3 regions of the Desulfoconvexum algidum genome follow, and region 3 is predicted to be linked to each of the others. Evidence: predicted binding sites of a transcription regulator. Region 3 holds the regulator's gene; each other region holds the start of a gene.
What was found. Region 3 encodes sigma-54, which starts transcription at its own class of promoters, with help from an activator protein. Its sites were predicted from a motif close to TNTGGCACANTTTCTGCTNT; they were not measured.
Positions count from the first base shown of each region.

Region 1: a site for sigma-54 is predicted at 1,364-1,383, ahead of flgN (flagellar export chaperone FlgN). Genes of this name have one in related genera too.
Region 2: a site for sigma-54 is predicted at 1,304-1,323, ahead of ACZ45G_RS10630 (PEP-CTERM sorting domain-containing protein). Genes of this name have one in related genera too.

Region 1 is NZ_AP042394.1:843,455-846,620, forward strand. Features, by position in the region: gene ACZ45G_RS03785 (flagellar basal body P-ring protein FlgI) at 1-959, shown strand, start outside; gene ACZ45G_RS03790 (rod-binding protein) at 994-1,308, shown strand; gene flgN (flagellar export chaperone FlgN) at 1,517-2,020, shown strand; gene flgK (flagellar hook-associated protein FlgK) at 2,022-3,166, shown strand, end outside.
Region 2 is NZ_AP042394.1:2,326,399-2,329,564, forward strand. Features, by position in the region: gene ACZ45G_RS10625 (C-type lectin domain-containing protein) at 1-444, opposite strand, end outside; cyclic di-GMP riboswitch class I at 467-542, opposite strand; cyclic di-GMP riboswitch class I at 1,348-1,425, shown strand; gene ACZ45G_RS10630 (PEP-CTERM sorting domain-containing protein) at 1,448-2,179, shown strand; gene ACZ45G_RS10635 (type II secretion system F family protein) at 2,445-3,166, shown strand, end outside.
Region 3 is NZ_AP042394.1:3,556,271-3,559,436, reverse strand. Features, by position in the region: gene ACZ45G_RS16305 (PTS sugar transporter subunit IIA) at 1-431, opposite strand, end outside; gene hpf (ribosome hibernation-promoting factor, HPF/YfiA family) at 440-985, opposite strand; gene rpoN (RNA polymerase factor sigma-54) at 997-2,439, opposite strand; gene lptB (LPS export ABC transporter ATP-binding protein) at 2,441-3,163, opposite strand; gene lptA (lipopolysaccharide transport periplasmic protein LptA) at 3,164-3,166, opposite strand, start outside.

The sequences.
Region 1 (3,166 bases), 2.7 Mb from region 3:
CGGCAAGAATAAAGGATCTTGCCGCCATCCAAGGCATTCGAACAAACCAGTTGACCGGTTACGGATTGGTGGTGGGGTTGAACGGCACAGGAGATAAGAACAATGTCCTTTTTACCCGTCAGTCATTGATTAATCTGCTGGACAAAATGAATATTGATAATTCAGTGAGGGATATTAAGGTTAAAAATGTGGCATCTGTCATGGTGACGGCTGATATTTTGCCTTTTGCCAGGATCGGAGATAAAATGGATGTGACCGTTTCTTCCATGGGGGATGCCAAGAGCCTTAAGGGCGGCACCCTATTGATGACCCCCTTGAAGGGGGTTGATGGACAGGTTTACGGTCTTGCCCAGGGTTCCTTAAGTCTTGCTATCCCCGATGGTACCGGGGACAGGGCCAGCCATCTTCTGGTGGCGCGGGTAACAAATGGGGCCTCTGTGGAGAAAGAGATTCCCTTCAAACTAAATGGGAAACGAACCTTGGTCCTTTCTTTGTTTCGGCCGGATTTTACCACGGCCAAACGTATGGCTGAGACCATCAACGCTTCCATTGGTGAGGGCAGCGCCAAAATAATCGATGCCAGTGCTCTGGATTTGAATGTTCCAGACAGCATGTGGGAAAAAAATGTTGCCGAGTTCATCGCTGATATTGAAACCCTGTCAGTGATTCCAGATACCATTGCCAAGGTGGTGATAAACGAAAAAACCGGCACCATTGTCATTGGTCAAGACGTAACCATTTCCAGTGTTGCTGTTGCCCATGGAAACCTGTCTGTCACCATTGATACTGCGCCGGGGAATCAAACCCAGGAGAGTGTGATGAATCTTGAGGGGAGTTCCACCATAGGAGAGCTTGTCCGGGGGCTGAACTCTTTAGGGGTTAAACCCCGGGATCTGATCAGTATCCTCCAGGGGATAAAGGCGGCCGGCGCACTCCAGGCTGAGCTTGAAATTTTATAGCCAGGTAATCTTATGCCTGTACAAAGGATAATCCATGACCGATACGATTGATTTAATTCATCAAAATCTTTCTGTTTCAGGACTTGATAAAATGAAACGTCAAGTCCTTGATCCTGAAAAAGACAGGGAACTCAAAGATGCCTGTGCCGGATTTGAAGCCATTTTTATGAAGGAAATGCTTCAATCCATGCGCAAGACCCTGCCCGGTGATGCCCTGTTTAAAGAATCCAATGCCACCAATATATATAAATCCATGCAGGATCAAAATTTGGCTGAGACCCTGTCAAAAAGTCAAAAATCCCTTGGCCTTAGGGATTTTTTATACCAGCAGTTAAAAGGTTCCCGCTAATTTGCCCCTCTAATCCGTATCCTTTATAGTCTTGTCGATTCCCAAAGTTTAAGTTTATGGCATACATGTTGCTATTACATATATATAGCTCAATAACAGCGCATAAAATCGGGAATAGGGGAAAAAAATTCCTCTCTATCTATTTAGTGCATTTTTTAAATTTAAAAAAATGCCGGCAGATACCGATAGCATATAAAGGAGAATCAACATGGAAAATTTTGCCTGTGCAATAGAGAATATGCTTCAAGAAAAACTTTTATTATATCAAGAGTTGAAAAAGATCTTTGAGCAGGAAAAAAAATATATTGTTGATATGAATGTCGATTCCCTGTGGGAAACCCTGGAGAGAAAAAAGCAGCTGGCCTTGGAAATCCTGGGGATAAGAGAACGGATTTTTTCTCTCTTTGAAGAGAAAAAACTTTCTTTGAATATGCAGGCAAGCGCTTTCAGTCTATCCCAGGTTATAAATAGCCTGCCGCTCCCTGTAAAAACAAAATCAGGCCTGAAAAAAGTTAAAGTAAAGTTAGAGACCCTTAAGAAAGAAATCACCGCCCTGGCATCGGAGAATAAACGATATACAAACGAATACCTGTCGGTGATTGATGGTATTTTTGCAACGATTATTGGCACTGAAAACAAGAAAGCCTATAACAATACCGGCAAGGTTTTTACGGACAATTCCGTGAAAACGCTTTTAAGGGTAGAGGTGTAAAATGTCAGGTTTAGGGTCTACTCTCAATATATCCAAGTCGGCAATCTTATCACAGCAATATGGGTTGGCCGTAACCGGCAACAATATTGCAAATGTAAATAATCCAGATTATAGCATGCAGACGGCCGATCAGACCACCATGACGTCCATCCGTTATGCTGGATATCTTTTCGGTACAGGGGTTGATACCTCCCAGATCCAGCAGAATGTCGACAGTTTTCTTGAAAACCGGCTGACCGATGAATTGTCCAATCAGGCAGCCTATGAAGAAGCTGAAGCCTATATGAATATTCTTGAGGGATATTTTGATGCGGACTCTGATTCAAGTGTTGGAAATCTGCTGACAGATTTCTGGAATTCCTGGTACGATCTTTCCAACAATCCGCTTGGGTCCTCCGAACGGGTCACGGTATACGAGCAGGGGACTATCCTTGCAAACCGTCTTAACTCTGCCAGTACCGATATTGCCAACATGGAGACAGACTTAAACCAGGAGATCGGTGCCGCTGTGAGCCAGATTAATTCCTATGTCAGCCAGATAGCCGATTTGAATGTCCAGATCACCGGTCTTGAGGGCAATATGTCTGCAAATGATTTAAGGGACCAGCGAAACGCGATTATAGATGATCTGGGCCAGCTCATTGATCTTGATTCCTTTGAAAAGTCCAATGGTTCTGTTATTGTAACTGTCGGCAATGGCTTCCCCCTTGTCAATGGGGCGGAATATAACACACTTTCCCAGAGTGATGACAAGGTTCTCTGGCAGGGGTCATACGGGGTTGCCCAGGATATCACTGCTAATATTTCCGGCGGAAAGCTTGCCGGATGGCTTGAGGTGCGGGATGAAATTCTTCCCAAGGTGTCAGAGGAACTGGATGTCCTGACAAAAGAGCTGATCTGGGCCATGAACTATCAGCATTCCCAGGGAACTGGACTGGAGTATTTTACCGGGGTTGTCACCGGGGATTATGCAACCGATCAAAGCGGCCTTTTTTCCAGCTATGATTTTGGTGATAAAATTGATTATGCCGAGGCCTTTGTCATGTGGATGGCTGATTATTCCAGCGCGGATACCCAGTATACAAAGACCGAGATGGATATGAACCTGTCCGAGGCCAGCATTTCCGGCTGGTCAGGATCTGCTCC
Region 2 (3,166 bases), 1.2 Mb from region 3:
ATTCCATCCATATCTCGACCAGGCACCCAGGTGATATTCATTTCTGGAATTCCAGTCGTTGGGTTCATCACTGATCTCGGTTTCCCAAGCAACGTAATCCCACTCCTCTCCGGTAACCCAACTCCACCCGTCCGATGCATTCTTAGCACCTGTCGCTTGAATACCGCCAAGCCACCATTCACCAGACAAACTGGCCATGGCAGTGGACATAGCGGTTTGTTCTTCTACGCTGGTAATGGTAGCCAGGTGAAACAGACCAGTGGAGTCATTGTTCAATATGTCCTGTCGGGCATCATCCCATGTGTAAGGGCTCCAGTCAGCGCTATTTTCGATTGTAATATAGGTGTGGCCATTCCAATCCCATGTGATTGCACTGGCAGTTCCTGCAAACATTAAAAATACTGTTAAGACCAATAAAAATCCTGAGCGTTTCTTCATCTTCATAAGATATCCTTTTTTGGTGCATCAAGGTAACCGGCTGTTCTTTTTAGAACCCTTTGGCTTTCCGTGCCAGCCTTCCGACTGGTTTGGCTTTGTCTTGGCGTTTAGTAGTTGTCCCGGAACTATAGACATTATAATTCCTAAGTTTCCATTTATGTGCTTGTAATCAAATTTAAAGCAATATTTATATTAAAGTTGATGATAAGGGAAGTAATAAAATTTCTAGTTTGATTACAGTGGGTTGGCATGGTGTTAGCGAGTTTTACTTAAATGATCAGCGTCAGTTATAATTACCGCAGGGAAAAAATAATTGTCGTTGATGAGAGGGATGCAAAAAATCTTTTTTTACCCAGCCAAAAAGAATGTCCAAGACTCCAAAATGATGGCCGTAAATATAGGAAGCTTTACAGAAATTGTCAGGCTCTGATGAAGTCTTTTTACTCTGGGTGTTTTTTGGGCTTTTATTATAGGTAGTAGCTATGCTTCACATGTGTTGGGTGCAGGCGGGGCTACCCAAACCCAGGAAATAGGTTCTTCAGAATCGACTAATCAGTGTGATTCTGATTAATAAAAGGAGCGATTTTTTTTGTCCGGTTCGAAGGTATCAGAAACGATAGTTTTTAATGAACTGAATAAATAAGAAGTTAATTGCATAATAATTTATGGTATTAACCTCTTAAAATTAGGAACTTATTTTCATAGTTATTTCTTAAGTAGAATTTAATTGATTGATAAAACAGGAAAAAAATAACTCTTATTTAAAATTTTTAGATTTTTTAATTTCTATTATATCAGTCTGTTAATTATTTATTTGCTGAATTTTAGGGCCAAAACGCAACATAACAATATGACCGTTCTGCACTATGGCACATGTGTTGCAGTATGTCTAATTAAGAAAAAATTAAATACCTTAGAGGCCAAACCTGATGTGAGTCAGGGGCGGAAAGCCAACGGATCTTATGGGAAGATGGCCGGGTTGCAAGAGGCAAAAACAAGAGGTGATCACATGTTGAAATTGATAAAGGTTTTTTTGATCTCAATCGTAGGATGTTTTTTACTGGCTGGAAGCGCAATGGCAATGAGTTTTACACAAGATTATTGGACGAATACAGATTCGACTACTGGTGCTAATGGTGAGGCAACGTTTAACATAACTGTAGAACAAGCTGGCTATGAGTCTACATTTGGACTTTATTCAGTAAATGAAGCAGGCGATACGATTCTTGACGAGTATGAGGTTTTTTCCCTAGGTAACGAGGTAGGGACATCAAAAGGCCTCAACTTTAAACTGACTTCAGGTTTGTGGAGCGTGCAACTTTTCAATTATACAACAAATTCAGTAGAAAAAGACTGGTATGAATTTACAAATGTTTTTGGTTTTTACTATGGTGTAGACACCGGTACTGATAGCCATTATGCCAATGATGAGACTGATGTTGAATCCGGTACAATTGACTTTTTCTTTTATACAGATACACTGTTTAACAAATTAGCAGATGGTACGTCTTATGATACTGATATTGAACATATAGGTACCACGTGGGTTAACGACAGTCATGTGACAGTGTATTTAGATGACCAAGGATCTACAAGAGACCCTAGTCCTGATCGTGACTTTACTGATATGACTATCACTGGCGATGACTTAAGACCTGCCGTTCCAGAACCTGCCACGCTGGTACTTTTAGGCTTTGGCCTTTTAGGCCTTGCTGGTATTACCCGCAGAAAAGTTAGCTAATATTTGAAATAGTCAAAGATTAGTTAAAATAGAACAAAACCGGACTTTTTATAAAAAAGTCCGGTTTTGCTTTTTTGGGGGGAAACCCTGGTATGGCGCATAGCGCATGGCAGCACCATTTTGAGAAAAATTTCGATAATAAGTTTGAGATTGCATGAATTGATCTATGCCGGTATTGCTGGAATCTTTTTCTAATTAATGATAATGATATGGTCAAATCATATGGTTTATTGGTCTTAAGACCACAAAGCAAGGTGACTCGTTTATGCCGACCTACAAATGCAAGATCGCTTCTCTGAATGGGGAAATGGTTGAAAAGATAATACAATCCGGTTCTGTCTCCTCCTTAAAAAAACAGGTGGCTTTAGACGGGGGATTTCTTGTGAAGGCTGAAAAGGCCGATCAAGGCCCCTTGCTGATTTCATTTTTCACCAGGCAAACGATAAATCCCAAGGATTTTTACTCATTTAATCAGGAGTTTTTGACTTTGCTGCGGGCAGGGCTTCCGGTTGTTATCGCCCTGGACGGCATTATTGAAAAACAGACGGAAAAGTTTTTTTCCAGGACTTTAAAAACTATCCGGGATGATATTTCCGGCGGAGAATCGATTTCCACTGCCTTTGAAAAACATGAAACTATTTTTTCACCTCTTTATATCGCCACTCTGAGGTCCGGGGAGGCAAGCGGGAACATACCCGATGCCGTGGAGGAATTCCTTGTCTACTTTGAACGATCCATTCAGATCAAGCAAAAAATAAAAACGGCTTCCGTATATCCTATTATCCTGGTTTGCTGTTCTATTTTTGTGGTAATGTTTTTAATGATTTTTGTGGTGCCCACCATCACCGGCACCTTTGTCTCATCCGGGTCAAAATTGCCGCTTTTTACCCGGATATTACTCGATTTCAGTGATTTGATCCGGAACTATTTTCTGCTGGGGGGTGGCGGCATTATTTTACTGATTTTGGGGATTTCCTATTATCTAAG
Region 3 (3,166 bases):
ATGTCATGGATCTCATCCACAGAGGTGGCAGCCTGCAGTCCTTCTTTGAATTGGGTCTTTTTCAGGAGCTTGGATATCTGGGCCAGCACTTTTAAGTGACCGCCGGTGCTGTTTTCCGGTGTGAGCAGCAAAAAAAATATATGGACCAGTCGATTGTCAAGGGCATCGTATTCAACGCCTTGCCGGCTCAGGCCAAACCCGATTGTGACAGATTTTACAGAATTGAGTTTTCCGTGGGGTATGGCAATGCCGCCGCCAATCCCTGTACTGCCAAGCATTTCCCGTTCCATCAACACGGCAGCAATGTCGTCGGGGGAAGCATCGGTGGCCTTTGATACGGACCGGGCCAGTTCTTTGATAACCCCGTTTTTGTTGGTTGATGCAAGATCGGCAATAATGGAATCTTTGTTAAGAATCTCACTGATTTTCATTTAATTATTTATCCCCTGGGTTGAATGAGACCCAGTTTTCCATTTTGATGTTTGTACAGAACATTCAATTGTTCGGTCCTGGCATTATTGAAAACAAAAAAAGATTGGTTTGAGGAATTAAGTTCACTCACGGCATCGTCCACATCCATTGGCTTGTTGTCAATGGGTTCAATGATGATCTCCTCTGTCATTTGATCTGGCTTAATAGGCGTTTGGGTTGCGTTAAATTCAAGGGTATCATTTTTAAGGCTTTGTTTGTTTCCCGACATATGGCGTTTTATTTTTTCTTTGTGCTTTTTAATCTGTCCTCTTACCTTGTCCATGAGGGTGTCAATCGTTGAATACATGTTTTCGGATTCTTCTGTGGCATGGATATTGATTCGATCACAGGTGAGGGTCAGTTCTGCAATATGTCTGATTTTTTGGACGGATAATACCAAATGAACTTCACCTGGGTTGTCCAGCATTCTATCAAATTTATCTAGTTTTTTCTGGGCATAGGCTTTCAGGGAATCAGAGGAGTCCATTTTTTTAAACGTCACGCTTGTTTGCATAAAAAATCTCCTTAAAGTTGTTTTCGTTTATTGGATGGCAGAATATTAAGCACCTTCCTGTATTTTGCAACGGTTCTTCTGGCAATTTCAATGTCTGAGCGTTGAAGAATGGCGGCAATCCTGTCATCACTGAGGGGTGCATTGGGATCTTCATTTTCAATGAGCAGTCGGATTTTATCTTTAACGCTGGCAGAGGCCATGGACAGCCCGCCTGTCCTTCCAATTGAGCTGTTAAAGAAATATTTTAACTCAAAGAGTCCCTGGGGGGTATAGGCATACTTGTTGGTGGTTACCCGGCTTATGGTGGATTCATGCATTTCAATATCTTCTGCAATATCTTTTAAAATAAGGGGTCGCAGGTAGGCAATCCCTTTTTCAAAAAACTCGCGCTGAAATTTAATGATGCTTTCCATGACAAGGTAGATGGTTTTCTGGCGCTGGTGTATGCTTTTGATCAGCCAGGAGGCCGATTGCATTTTTTCGTTCAGATAGGTCTTGGTTTCCTTGGAAATTTTCCTGCCGTCTGCAATGGCGCTTCGATAGAACCGACTAATCCTCAGTTTGGGCAGCCCGTCGTCATTCATCACTATTTTAAACCCATCCTCCTCTTTGTAGACATAGATATCGGGTATGATATAGGTGGGTTCATCCGTGGTGAATTCTCGTCCGGGTTTGGGCTCCAGGTATTGGATGATTTTGACGGCGGCACGAACATCATCAACGGAAATCCGAAGGGCCTTTGCTATTTTTTTAGAGTTTCGGTTTTCAAGATTTTTCAGGTGATGGGTGATGATTTCGGTAATGATATGATTTTCAATCCCAAGCATTTTAACCTGGATCAACAGGGTCTCACATAGATTCCTTGCACATATTCCCGGGGGATCAAAGGATTGGAGTACCCCTAGAACCTTTTCAACGGTTTCTATTTCAACTTGCGAACCGATTGCTATTTCTTCGACGCTGGAGCAAAGATACCCGTCCCTGTTCAGGTTTCCAATGATAACATGGCCCAGACGTTCTTCAGCATCATCAAGTTCTGAGAGCATCAACTGCCATTTGAGATGATCCTCAAGGGTTTTTCTGTCCGGGGTAAAGGCTTCAAAATTAGGGGCTTCGGTATTTTCAGATTCTGTGTATACTCGACCAGTGGAATTATACTCATCAATGTAATTATCCCAGTCCATATCAGACGGGACCTTTTCTTCTATGGTAACTTCCTTGACAGGAGATTCTTTTTCCGGCGCAATTGTTTCACTTTCCTGGGCAGTGATATCTTTGTCGGATCTGTCTTCATTAAGTTCTTCTTCAAGGGCCGGGTTCTGTTCCATTTCCTGGGCAATGGTATCCGCCAGTTCCAGCCTTGACAATTGAAGTAGTTTTATGGCCTGCTGGAGCTGGGGGGTCATCACCAGCTGCTGGGTCAACGAGAGGTTTTGTTGTAGTCCAAGTTCCATATTAAAGTTTAAAATTATCTCCCAGATAGATTTTTTTGGCTATTTCACTTGAAATGATTCGTTCAGGCGGTCCTGATTCAATCACTTTCCCCTGACTCATAATATATGCATGGTCACAGACGCCCAGGGTTTCCCTGACATTGTGATCGGAAATTAAAACACCAATTCCCTTGTGGGTCAACTGGGAAATGATTTGTTGAATATCAATCACAGCCAAAGGGTCGATTCCGGCAAAGGGTTCATCCAGAAGAATGAACTTGGGATCTGTGGCCAGAACCCTGGCGATTTCTAAGCGCCGCCTTTCTCCCCCGGACAAAGAGGCTGCTTTTTGATGGGCGAGCCCGTCAATCCCCAATTCCGCCATGAGGCCGGCGGCTTTTCCTCGAATATCGATCCCATTTTTGGGCAACACCTCGAGTATGGCAGTTATATTTTCTGTCACTGTTAATTTCTTGAAAATAGACGCTTCCTGGGGCAGGTATCCAATTCCTTTTCTGGCCCGAATATACATGGGATGTGCCGTGATATCCTCCTGGTCCAGATAGACGATGCCCTTGTTCGGGCGTATCATTCCCACGGCCATGTAAAACGTAGTGGTTTTTCCGGCACCATTGGGACCCAGTAGCCCTGTAACCGTTCCCTGGCTCACGGTGAGGTTGATTTTATTCACCACGGTTTTGCCGTTGTAGATTTTTACTAAATTTTCAAGTACCAGTTCTGCCATTTA